Regions from separate parts of the Acidovorax sp. LjRoot66 genome, predicted to be linked through region 2. Evidence: riboswitches for the same ligand, from Rfam matches in the RefSeq annotation. Region 2 holds a riboswitch; the other holds the start of a gene.
The links. A riboswitch is a leader RNA that binds a small molecule or an ion and turns the genes downstream of it on or off. The one in region 2 is predicted to bind glycine.
Positions count from the first base shown of each region.

Region 1: it holds a riboswitch for glycine, as region 2 does, so the genes downstream of both, gcvT (glycine cleavage system aminomethyltransferase GcvT) here and ACSQ3Y_RS31300 (D-amino acid dehydrogenase) in region 2, are expected to answer to the same signal.

Region 1 covers NZ_CAXUQU020000001.1:4,962,535-4,966,985, reverse strand. Annotated here, with positions in the region: gene gcvP (aminomethyl-transferring glycine dehydrogenase) at 1-370, opposite strand, end outside; gene gcvH (glycine cleavage system protein GcvH) at 401-775, opposite strand; gene gcvT (glycine cleavage system aminomethyltransferase GcvT) at 862-2,004, opposite strand; glycine riboswitch at 2,055-2,181, opposite strand; glycine riboswitch at 2,195-2,286, opposite strand; gene ACSQ3Y_RS23305 (TRAP transporter large permease) at 2,293-3,570, opposite strand; gene ACSQ3Y_RS23300 (TRAP transporter small permease) at 3,567-4,061, opposite strand; gene ACSQ3Y_RS23295 (TRAP transporter substrate-binding protein) at 4,170-4,451, opposite strand, start outside.
Region 2 covers NZ_CAXUQU020000001.1:6,676,631-6,681,081, forward strand. Annotated here, with positions in the region: gene ACSQ3Y_RS31280 (ABC1 kinase family protein) at 1-67, shown strand, start outside; gene ACSQ3Y_RS31285 (DUF6463 family protein) at 103-483, shown strand; partial or broken gene ACSQ3Y_RS31290 (YXWGXW repeat-containing protein) at 631-1,070, shown strand; gene ACSQ3Y_RS31295 (YXWGXW repeat-containing protein) at 1,206-1,649, shown strand; glycine riboswitch at 1,831-1,939, shown strand; gene ACSQ3Y_RS31300 (D-amino acid dehydrogenase) at 2,034-3,356, shown strand; gene ACSQ3Y_RS31305 (c-type cytochrome) at 3,360-3,680, opposite strand; gene ACSQ3Y_RS31310 (sulfite oxidase) at 3,694-4,451, opposite strand, start outside.

The sequences.
Region 1 (4,451 bases), 1.7 Mb from region 2:
AGATCTCGGCCTGGTAGGGCGTGTAGGCCGTGTACCAGGCCGGGTTCTCGAGGACGTTGCGCAAGATCACGCCCGGCGTGTGCGTGCCGTAGTAGCCCTGCCCGATGAAGCTCCTCAGGACCTGGTTCTTGCCTGCCATGGCCTTGAGCTCTGCCAGGGCCGCCGCTTCCGTCACAGGCAGCGGCAGGTCCATGGCCGTGCTGCGCGCAATCGAGCGCGGCACGATGCTCTCGATGAGGGCGCGGCGCGAGGCCTCGCCGATCACCGACAGCATGTGCGCCTCGTCGGCCGCATCGATGCCGATATGGCGGGGCAGGAATTCGGTGGTGTTTTCGAGCGCGCCGAGCGGCAGGGCGGATTGCATCAACATGGGGCAGGTCTCAGGCAGGGGCGGTTGCAGTTATGCGTTTTTCGCGAACTCGGTGTAGTCGGTCTCGCTCAGGAGGGCGTCGAGCTGGCCGGCATCGCTGAGCTTGACCTTGAAGAACCAGCCGGCGTTCAGGGGATCGGAATTGGCCAGCGAGGGGTCGGCGCGCAGGGCTTCGTTGACCTCGACGATCTCGCCCGAGACGGGCATGTACACGTCAGCTGCGGCCTTGACAGACTCGACCACGCCGGCGACTTCGCCCTGGGCAAAGGTCTTGCCGACTTCGGGGAGGTCCACGAACACCACGTCACCCAGGGCGTCCTGGGCATGCACGGTGATGCCCACGACAGCGGCAGCCGCGTCGGCGGCGTTGATCCATTCGTGGTCTTTGGAGAATTTGACGGTCATGGGGAAGCTCCTGTGGCTCTTGAAAAATGAAGGAATCTGCAATGTAAGCGGCATCGGCCCACGCAGGGGCCGTGCCAGGGCGGGCTTCAGCCCCGGAAATAGTTGGCGGGCACGAAGGGCATGGCGCGCACTTCCATGGGAATGGCCTTGCCGCGCACGATGGCGTTCACCCGGGTGCCGATGGCGGCAAATGCGGGCGTGACGTAGCCCATGGCCACGGGCTCGTTCACCGTGGGCCCGAGCAGGCCGCTGGTGACCTCGCCGATGGCCTGGCCGTCGGTGCTCTGCAGGGGCGTGTGCTCGCGCACGGGCACACGCTCCAGCGCCACCAGGCCCACGCGCTTGCGCGCCAGGCTGGCGGGGTTGTCGATCTGCGCCAGCACCTTGTCGGCACCAGGAAAGCCACCCGCGCGCGCACCGCCGGTGCGGCGCACCTTCTGGATCGCCCAGTTGAGCGCCGCCTCGGGCGGGGTGGTGGTAGTGTCGATGTCGTTGCCGTACAGGCACAGGCCGGCTTCCAGGCGCAGCGAGTTGCGCGCGCCCAGGCCGATGGGCTTGACCTCGGGCTGCGCCAGCAGGGCGCGGGCCAGGGTGTCGGCCTGGGCGGCCGGCACCGATATCTCGAAGCCGTCTTCGCCCGTGTAGCCGCTGCGCGTCACGAAACAGTCGCAGCCGGCAATGGTGTAGCTGCCACCGGTCATGAACACCAGTTTTTCGATGCCCGGCGCCAGGCGGGCCAGGGCGGTCACGGCCTGCGGGCCCTGCAGCGCCAGCAGGGCGTGGTCGGGCATGGGTGCAACTTCGCAGCGCTGGCCGATGCGCGCCTGGATATGCGCGATGTCTTCCACCTTGCAGGCACCATTGACGATCACGAACAGCGTATCGTTGCCCTGGTTGAAGAACATCAGGTCGTCGATGATGGTGCCTTCATCCGTCAACAGCAGGCCGTAGCGCTGCTTGCCCACCGGCAGGTCGATCACGTCCACGGGCACCAGGGTCTCGAAGGCGGCTGCGGCATCCGGGCCGATGAGTTGGAGCTGGCCCATGTGCGAGACGTCGAACAGGCCGGCGGCCTGGCGTGTGTGCAGGTGCTCCGCCATTAGTCCGGCGGGGTACTGCACGGGCATGGAGTAGCCGGCAAACGGCACCATGCGGGCGCCCAGCTCCAGGTGCAGGGCGTTCAGGGGCGTGGTGAGCAGGGGGGCAGCGTTGGCGGCAGGGGCAGACATGGGGCGGACTCCGGGCAAATAGGGGCCGCGACCCTCAATGAGGTCGCGGGATTTGCCCTGCTGTCCGCTTTACCTGAGAGATTCACCGCACCGCCCTGGCTGGCGGCTGCGGCTTGCTCCTTCGGTGGATGGCCTGCGCGCTGTGCTGCGCGGCCACCTCTCTCCAGCAAGGGAACGCCTGCATCCCTGCAGGCGGTTGCCAGTCCTTTTGCCTGAGCGTTCGGGGTGTCCCTGCGCCTTCGGCGGCCTTCTCGAAGGAAGGCTCTCTCCTGACCGGGTGAATTCTAACTACTTTGAATACACCAGATCGCGCAGCGCGAGCGAAATGCCTGGGATATAGGTGATGAGCATCAGGCACACCAGGATCACGCCGACGAAGGGCAGCAGGTGCTTGATGATCCGGTCCAGCGAGATGCGCGCTACCGTGCAGGCCGCAAACAGGTTCACGCCAAAGGGCGGGGTGATCATGCCCAGCGCCAGGTTCACCACCATGATGAGACCGAAGTGCACGGGATCCACGCCGAAGTGCATGGCCACTGGCGCGAGGATGGGGGCCAGCACGATGATGGCGGCGCTGGTTTCGATGAACATGCCGATCACGAACAGGGCCGCGTTCACGCCCAGCAGGAAGAGGGTGGGCGATTGCAGCACCGACTCCAGCCAGCGGCCGATTGCATCGGGCACGCCCGCGCGGGTGATCAGGAAGGCGAACAGCCCCGCGTTGGCGATGATGAACATGATCACCGCCGAGGAGATGACCGATTTGCGCAGGATGGCGAACAAGTTCTGGATCTTGATTTCGCGGTAGATCACGACGCCCACGACGAGGGCGTAGAACACTGCCACGGCCGATGCCTCGGTGGGGGTGAACACGCCGCCATAGATGCCGCCCAGGATGATCACCGGCATCAGCAGCGCCCAGCCGGCCTGCAGCGTGGCCTTGCCGAAGGGCATGCGGCCTTCGCCATCGGTCTTGCCCCAGCCCTTCCACTTGCAGTACGCCCAGACGAAGAGCATCAGCGCACAGCTGATCAGCAGCCCGGGGCCAAAGCCGGCGATGAACAGCTCGCCAATCGACACCTCGGCGCTCACGCCGTAGAGGATCATCGGGATGGAGGGCGGAATGATCACGCCCAGTTCGGCGCTGGTGGCCTGCAGCGCTGCGGCATAGCTCGTGGGGTAGCCGTGCTTGATGAGGGCCGGGATCAGGATGGCGCCGATGGCGAAGGTGGTGGCCACCGAGGACCCCGACACCGCCGCGAAGATCATGCAGGTCAGCACGCAGGTCATGGGCAGGCCGCCCTGCACGCCGCCCACGATGCTCTTGGCAAACTCGACCAGGCGGCGCGAGATCCCGCCGGTTTCCATCAGGTTGCCCGCCAGGATGAAGAAGGGGATGGCCGCCAGCGGAAACTTGTTGATCGAGGCGAACATCTCCTTGACGGAAATGAGCATGTTGGCATTGGAGGCCTGGATGCCGAGGATGGACGCCAGGCCGATGGAAACCGCTACCGAGATGGTGAGTGCAAAGCACAGCACCATCGTTGAAATCATGACCAGGCTCATTGGGCCGTCTCCAGTTCCATGCGCAGGGGATCGATCAGGTTGCCGATGATGCCGACCACGCAGAACAGGCCGCCGACAGGCATGGCCAGGTAGGCCCAGAACATCGACACCGACTCCAGCCCGGCCATGCTCTGCACGCCTCCGCGCACCGAATAGTCCCAACCCCACCAGATGATCACGCCGATCAGCGCCAACGCGGCGAGCGACACCACCCAGTCGAGCATGCGCCGCATTTTGGGCGGGCTCCAGCGGTACAGCACGTCCACACTCACCATCGCCCCCTGGCGAAAGGCGGCAGGGATGGCCAGAAACACCATCCAGATCAGGCTGAAGCGGATCAGTACCTCGGTCCATTCGGCAGGCTGCTCCAGCACGAACCGGGTCACGATCTGGAACATGCCGAGCGACGAGGCCACGGCCAGCATGGCGCAGGCGGCCAGCATCGCGATGGAGGTCGTCCAGCGCTCAAAAGTCAGAAAAGCATTTTTCATGGGGCAGGGCCAACCACAGGAAATAGTGGGTCGGTAAAAGGCAAGAACCAAACGCCCGGTAGCAAGGGTGCTACGGGCGTTTGGTTCCGGGGTGCGCAGCGCGCAGGATTACTTCACGTCGCGGATCTTGTCGAGCGTGGCCTTGCCAAACTGCTTTTCGAACTCGGCATTCACCGGGGCCAGTGCGGCGACGAACTTGGCCTTGTCCACATTGTCGATCACCGTCATGCCCTTGGCACGCAGGTCGGCCACACCCTTGGCATCGTCTTCATCGACGCGGGCGCGGTTGGCCTTGGTGCCTTCCTTGGCGGCGTCGAGGAAGGCCTGCTTGTCGGCAGCGCTGAGCTTGTCGAACGAGGCCTTGTTCATCACGAAGATGCAGGGCGAGTA
Region 2 (4,451 bases):
GCTCATGCACCTGCTGACCGAAATCCGGGCGCAGGTACGCACGCAGGCCGACCGCTGGATCGGCTGACCACCCTCCGTCCCCCGTATGACAAGGAGCATTCCATGCACAGCCTTCCCTGGTCCCTTTCCACCCTTGCTGCCCGCCCCTGGAAGGGCCGCTGGCTGCTGGCCGTGGCCGTGCTGCACACGCTGGCGGCGGCCGTCCTGTTTGTCCCGCAGTGGCAGATCCTGTGGCAGCGAGGCGTGTTCAACGCCGTGGCAGACGACATGCACCTGGGTGCCGCCGTCTGGTTCCTGCTGTTCGGCGCTGTGCTGGCCTTGCTGGCGTGGGAAGTGACGGCCCTGGAGCGCAGCCAGCCGGCCGTCGCGCTGCGGCCCATGGGCTGGTGCCTGCTGGCGCTGGTACTGGCAGGCGTGGTGCTGATGCCGGTGTCAGGCTTCTGGCTGGTGCTGCCGCCGGCGCTGGCCCTGCTGGTCCGCTGACGTGACATAAATCACGCTTTGGGTGCGCAAGCCGCGCTGCAGCAACACACACTTACAACTCTTCGCATGAGCACTACACCGGCTTGACGCAAAGCGCCCACGATCAAGGCTCCGGTTCCGCAAGGAATCATTTCCAAGGAGACCTTCATGGCCCGCATCGCCCTCGCCGTCGCTTCCCTGGCCTTGCTGTCGCTGGGTGCCATTGCCCCGGCGCTGGCATCCCCCAGCGCCACCGTCGTCATCCAGACCGGCACCCCTTACTACCAACACCCCGTGCAGCGCCCCGCCCTGGCGCCGCTGCAGGTCACCCCGGTGCAATACCACGCGCCCCCCCACCCCGCTACGAAGCGCCACCCCATGCACGCCGTGGCATGGCCTGGGTGCCCGGCCATTGGGAATGGCGCAGCGGTCGCCACGTGTGGATCCAGGGCTACTGGGTCAAGGCCCGCCCCGGCTACAGCTACCGTGAACCGCGCTGGGAAGAGCGCGACGGCCGCCACCACATGCGCCCCGGCGGCTGGGACCGCGATGGCGATGGCGTGCCCAACCGCCACGACCGCCGCCCGGACAACCCCTACCGCAACTGACGGGGACCTGCCGGCTACCCTGGTGGCGCCGGCCCCGCTCGCCTACAGGCACCAAGGCGCAGCGCCTACAGACGTGGCACTGCTGCCTGCCCACCATACAAAGGCGACACAACAACATTGAAAAAGGAGTCATCCATGGCTTACAAAACCACTTACGCAGCCCTTATTGCAACCACCCTGGCCCTGGCAAGCCTCTCGTCCGTAGCCACGGCCCAGCCGGTGCACCAAGGTACCGTGGTGATCCAGTCGGGCCCCCAGGGGTACCAGGTGATCCCCGCCCCTCCACCACCCCGCCGTGAAGCGGTGCCACGCCCACGCCGTGGCCAGGTCTGGGAAGAAGGCCATTGGGACTGGCGTGGCGGCCGCCACGTCTGGGTCGCCGGCCACTGGGTCAAGGCACGCCCGGGCTACGCCTACCGCCAGCCCACCTGGCAGGAACGCGATGGCCGCTGGGAAATGCGCCGTGGCGGCTGGGACCGTGATGGTGACGGCGTTGCCAACCGCAACGACCGGGACCGCGATGGCGATGGCGTGTCGAACCGCCGCGACAGCAACCCTGACAATCCGCGCCGCAACTGACACCTGACCGGGCCACTGCCCGGTCTTGTATCAGCAACGAACGCCGCACATTAGCTGCGGCGTTCGCTTTTGTGCGCTGGCCTCGCCCTAGAATGGCCCCCGCAGGAGAGCAAGCGGCACCGCCCGCTTCACCGAAGGCGCAAACTCCCATGCACGCTCAGGTTCCGTACTGCACCATTCATCAAGGCCGTCTGGAGAGCCGCTACGCCATGTAGCGCACCGAAGGAGCAAGCCGCAGCCCATGAGGGGCGGCGGTGAATCTCTCAGGTACCAAGGACAGGGGGAGCGGCAGCCGGGCCATGACGTGCCCGCTGCGCGTTGTTGAGACCTACACCCGCAGCGACACCGACAGGCCCGGCGATTGCCCTTCCAGAGGCTTTCAAAATGCGTGTGATCGTTCTTGGCGCCGGCCTGCTCGGCGTGACTTCGGCCTATTTCCTGCAGCAACTTGGCCACGAGGTGACCGTCATCGACCGCCAGGGCGCGCCCGGCGCGGAAACCAGCTTTGCCAACGGCGGCCAGATATCGGTGAGCCATGCCGAGCCCTGGGCCAACCCGAGCGCGCCGCTCAAGGTGCTGCAATGGCTGGGCAAGGAAGATGCCCCCCTGCTGTTCCGCATCCGTGCCGACATGCGCCAGTGGCTCTGGGGCCTGTCCTTCCTGCGCAACTGCACGCCGGCGCGCACGCGCCACAACATCGAGCAGATCGTGCGCCTCGGCACCTACAGCCGCGACACCTTGCAGCAGCTGCGCGCCGCCACCGGCATTGCCTACGACCAGCGCACGCAGGGCATCCTGCATTTCTATACCGATCAGAAGGAGTTCGACGGCGCCCTGGCCCCGGCCGAGCAGATGCGCCAGCTCGGCTGCGAGCGCCAGGTCATCAGCGCCGACGAGGCCGTGCGCATCGAGCCGGCCCTGGCCCACATCCGCCCGCAACTGGCCGGTGCCACCTACACCGCCGAGGACGAATCCGGTGACGCCAACACCTTCACCCGCGAGCTGGCGCGCCTGTGCGAGGCTGCGGGCGTGCAGTTCCGCCTGGGCCACCACATCACCGCGCTGCGCGAGGCGGGCGGACGCATCGACCATGTGGAGTTGACCACCGCCGAAGGCCGCTTCGAGCGCGTGCACGGCGATGCCTTCGTGCTCGCCATGGGCTCGTTCAGCCCGCTGCTGGCACAGCCCCTGGGCATCCGCCTGCCGATCTACCCGGCCAAGGGCTACTCGGTGACCATGCCGGTCAAGGATGCATCGATGGCGCACCAGGTGAGTCTCACCGACGATGAGTACAAGCTCGTGTTCTCGCGCTACACCAGCGAGCGCGGCGGCGACCGCCTGCGCATTGCCGGCACGGCCGAACTCAACGGCTACAACCGCGACCTCAACCAGGTGCGCTGCGACGCCATCGTGCGCCGCGTGGAGCAGTTGTTTCCCGGCGCGGGCGATGCCAGCCGGGCCCAGTTCTGGACCGGCCTGCGCCCCGCCACGCCGAGCAACGTGCCGCTGATCGGCAAGACGAAACTCGGCAACCTGTTCCTCAACACCGGCCACGGCACCCTGGGCTGGACGCATGCCTGCGGCTCGGGCAAGTCGCTGGCGCGCATCGTGAGCGGCCTGGCGCCCGAGCTGGACTTTGCCTTCACGGGCATGCCCCACAGCGCGGCACCCAGCCGGCTGCCCACGGCAGCGGCCCACAAGGCCTGACGCTCAGGGAGCAGCGCCGCTGGCCTGCGCCACGAAGTGCGCCAAGGCCCGCATGTCCTTTTCGCTGAGCTTGTCGGCATAGGAGGGCATGACGCCAATGCCCGCACGCAGTGCGCGCAGCACGCGCTCGGCATTGGGCTTGAGCTCGTCCAGGATGGGACCCACCTGCCCCTCGGCCCCGGCCGCCTGCAGCGTGTGGCACACGGCACAGGAGGGCTGGATCTTGCCGAACAGCTCCTTGCCCCGCGCCAGTTCGCCGGCATCTGCGGCCCAGGCGCCGCTGCCGATCAGCGCCAGCAGCCAGGCCGCGGCTGCGGTGCGCAAGATGCGCACCGCTTCAAGCGACCACCACGGTCACACCGTGGTCGCGCCAGCTCGTGTTGTTGTAGCCGCCCAGGTTTTCCTCGCGCTGCTCGGGCTGCACGTTGCCTGCCGTGTCGGTGGCGCGGCTGAGCAGTTCATGTGACCCTGCGGCCAGGCGTGCGGGCAGCACGAACTGGCGCCACGCAAAGCGGCCCAGGTCAGGCCCGATGAGCTGGGCCACCTGCCAGGTCTTGCCCCCGTCCACCGACACCTCCACGCCCTTCACGCCGCGCGTGCCGCCAAACGCCACGCCATGCACCTGCACCATGCCGGCCTTGAGCGTGCCCTGTTCGGGCAGGGGGCCGTTGATCCAGGACTTGGTCGTCATCTCCCACACCGAGGGCTGCTCGGGGCCCGCCTTGGTGCCGGGTGGCGACATGCGGTAGCCGTGCGACATGATGCGTGCCTGCGACTGCTCGGCACCGAAGGCCACGCGCTTGACGTACTTGATGTTGTTCACCCCCTGGTAGCCCGGCACGACCAGGCGCAGCGGCCCCCCATGGGCCAGCGGCATGGGCTCGCCGTTCATCTCCCAGGCCAGGATGGCATTCTCCAGCGCCTGGATGGGCACCGAGCGCTCGACCACCACCGAGAGCGGGTCCACGCCCTCGGGCAATTTCTCGCCGCCCGTGCCCGTGAGGTAGGCAGCACCGCCCGCCAGCCCACCCAGGGCGGCCACCACGTTGCGCAGCGGCACCCCGCTCCAGACCACGCAGCCTGCCGCGCCCACCG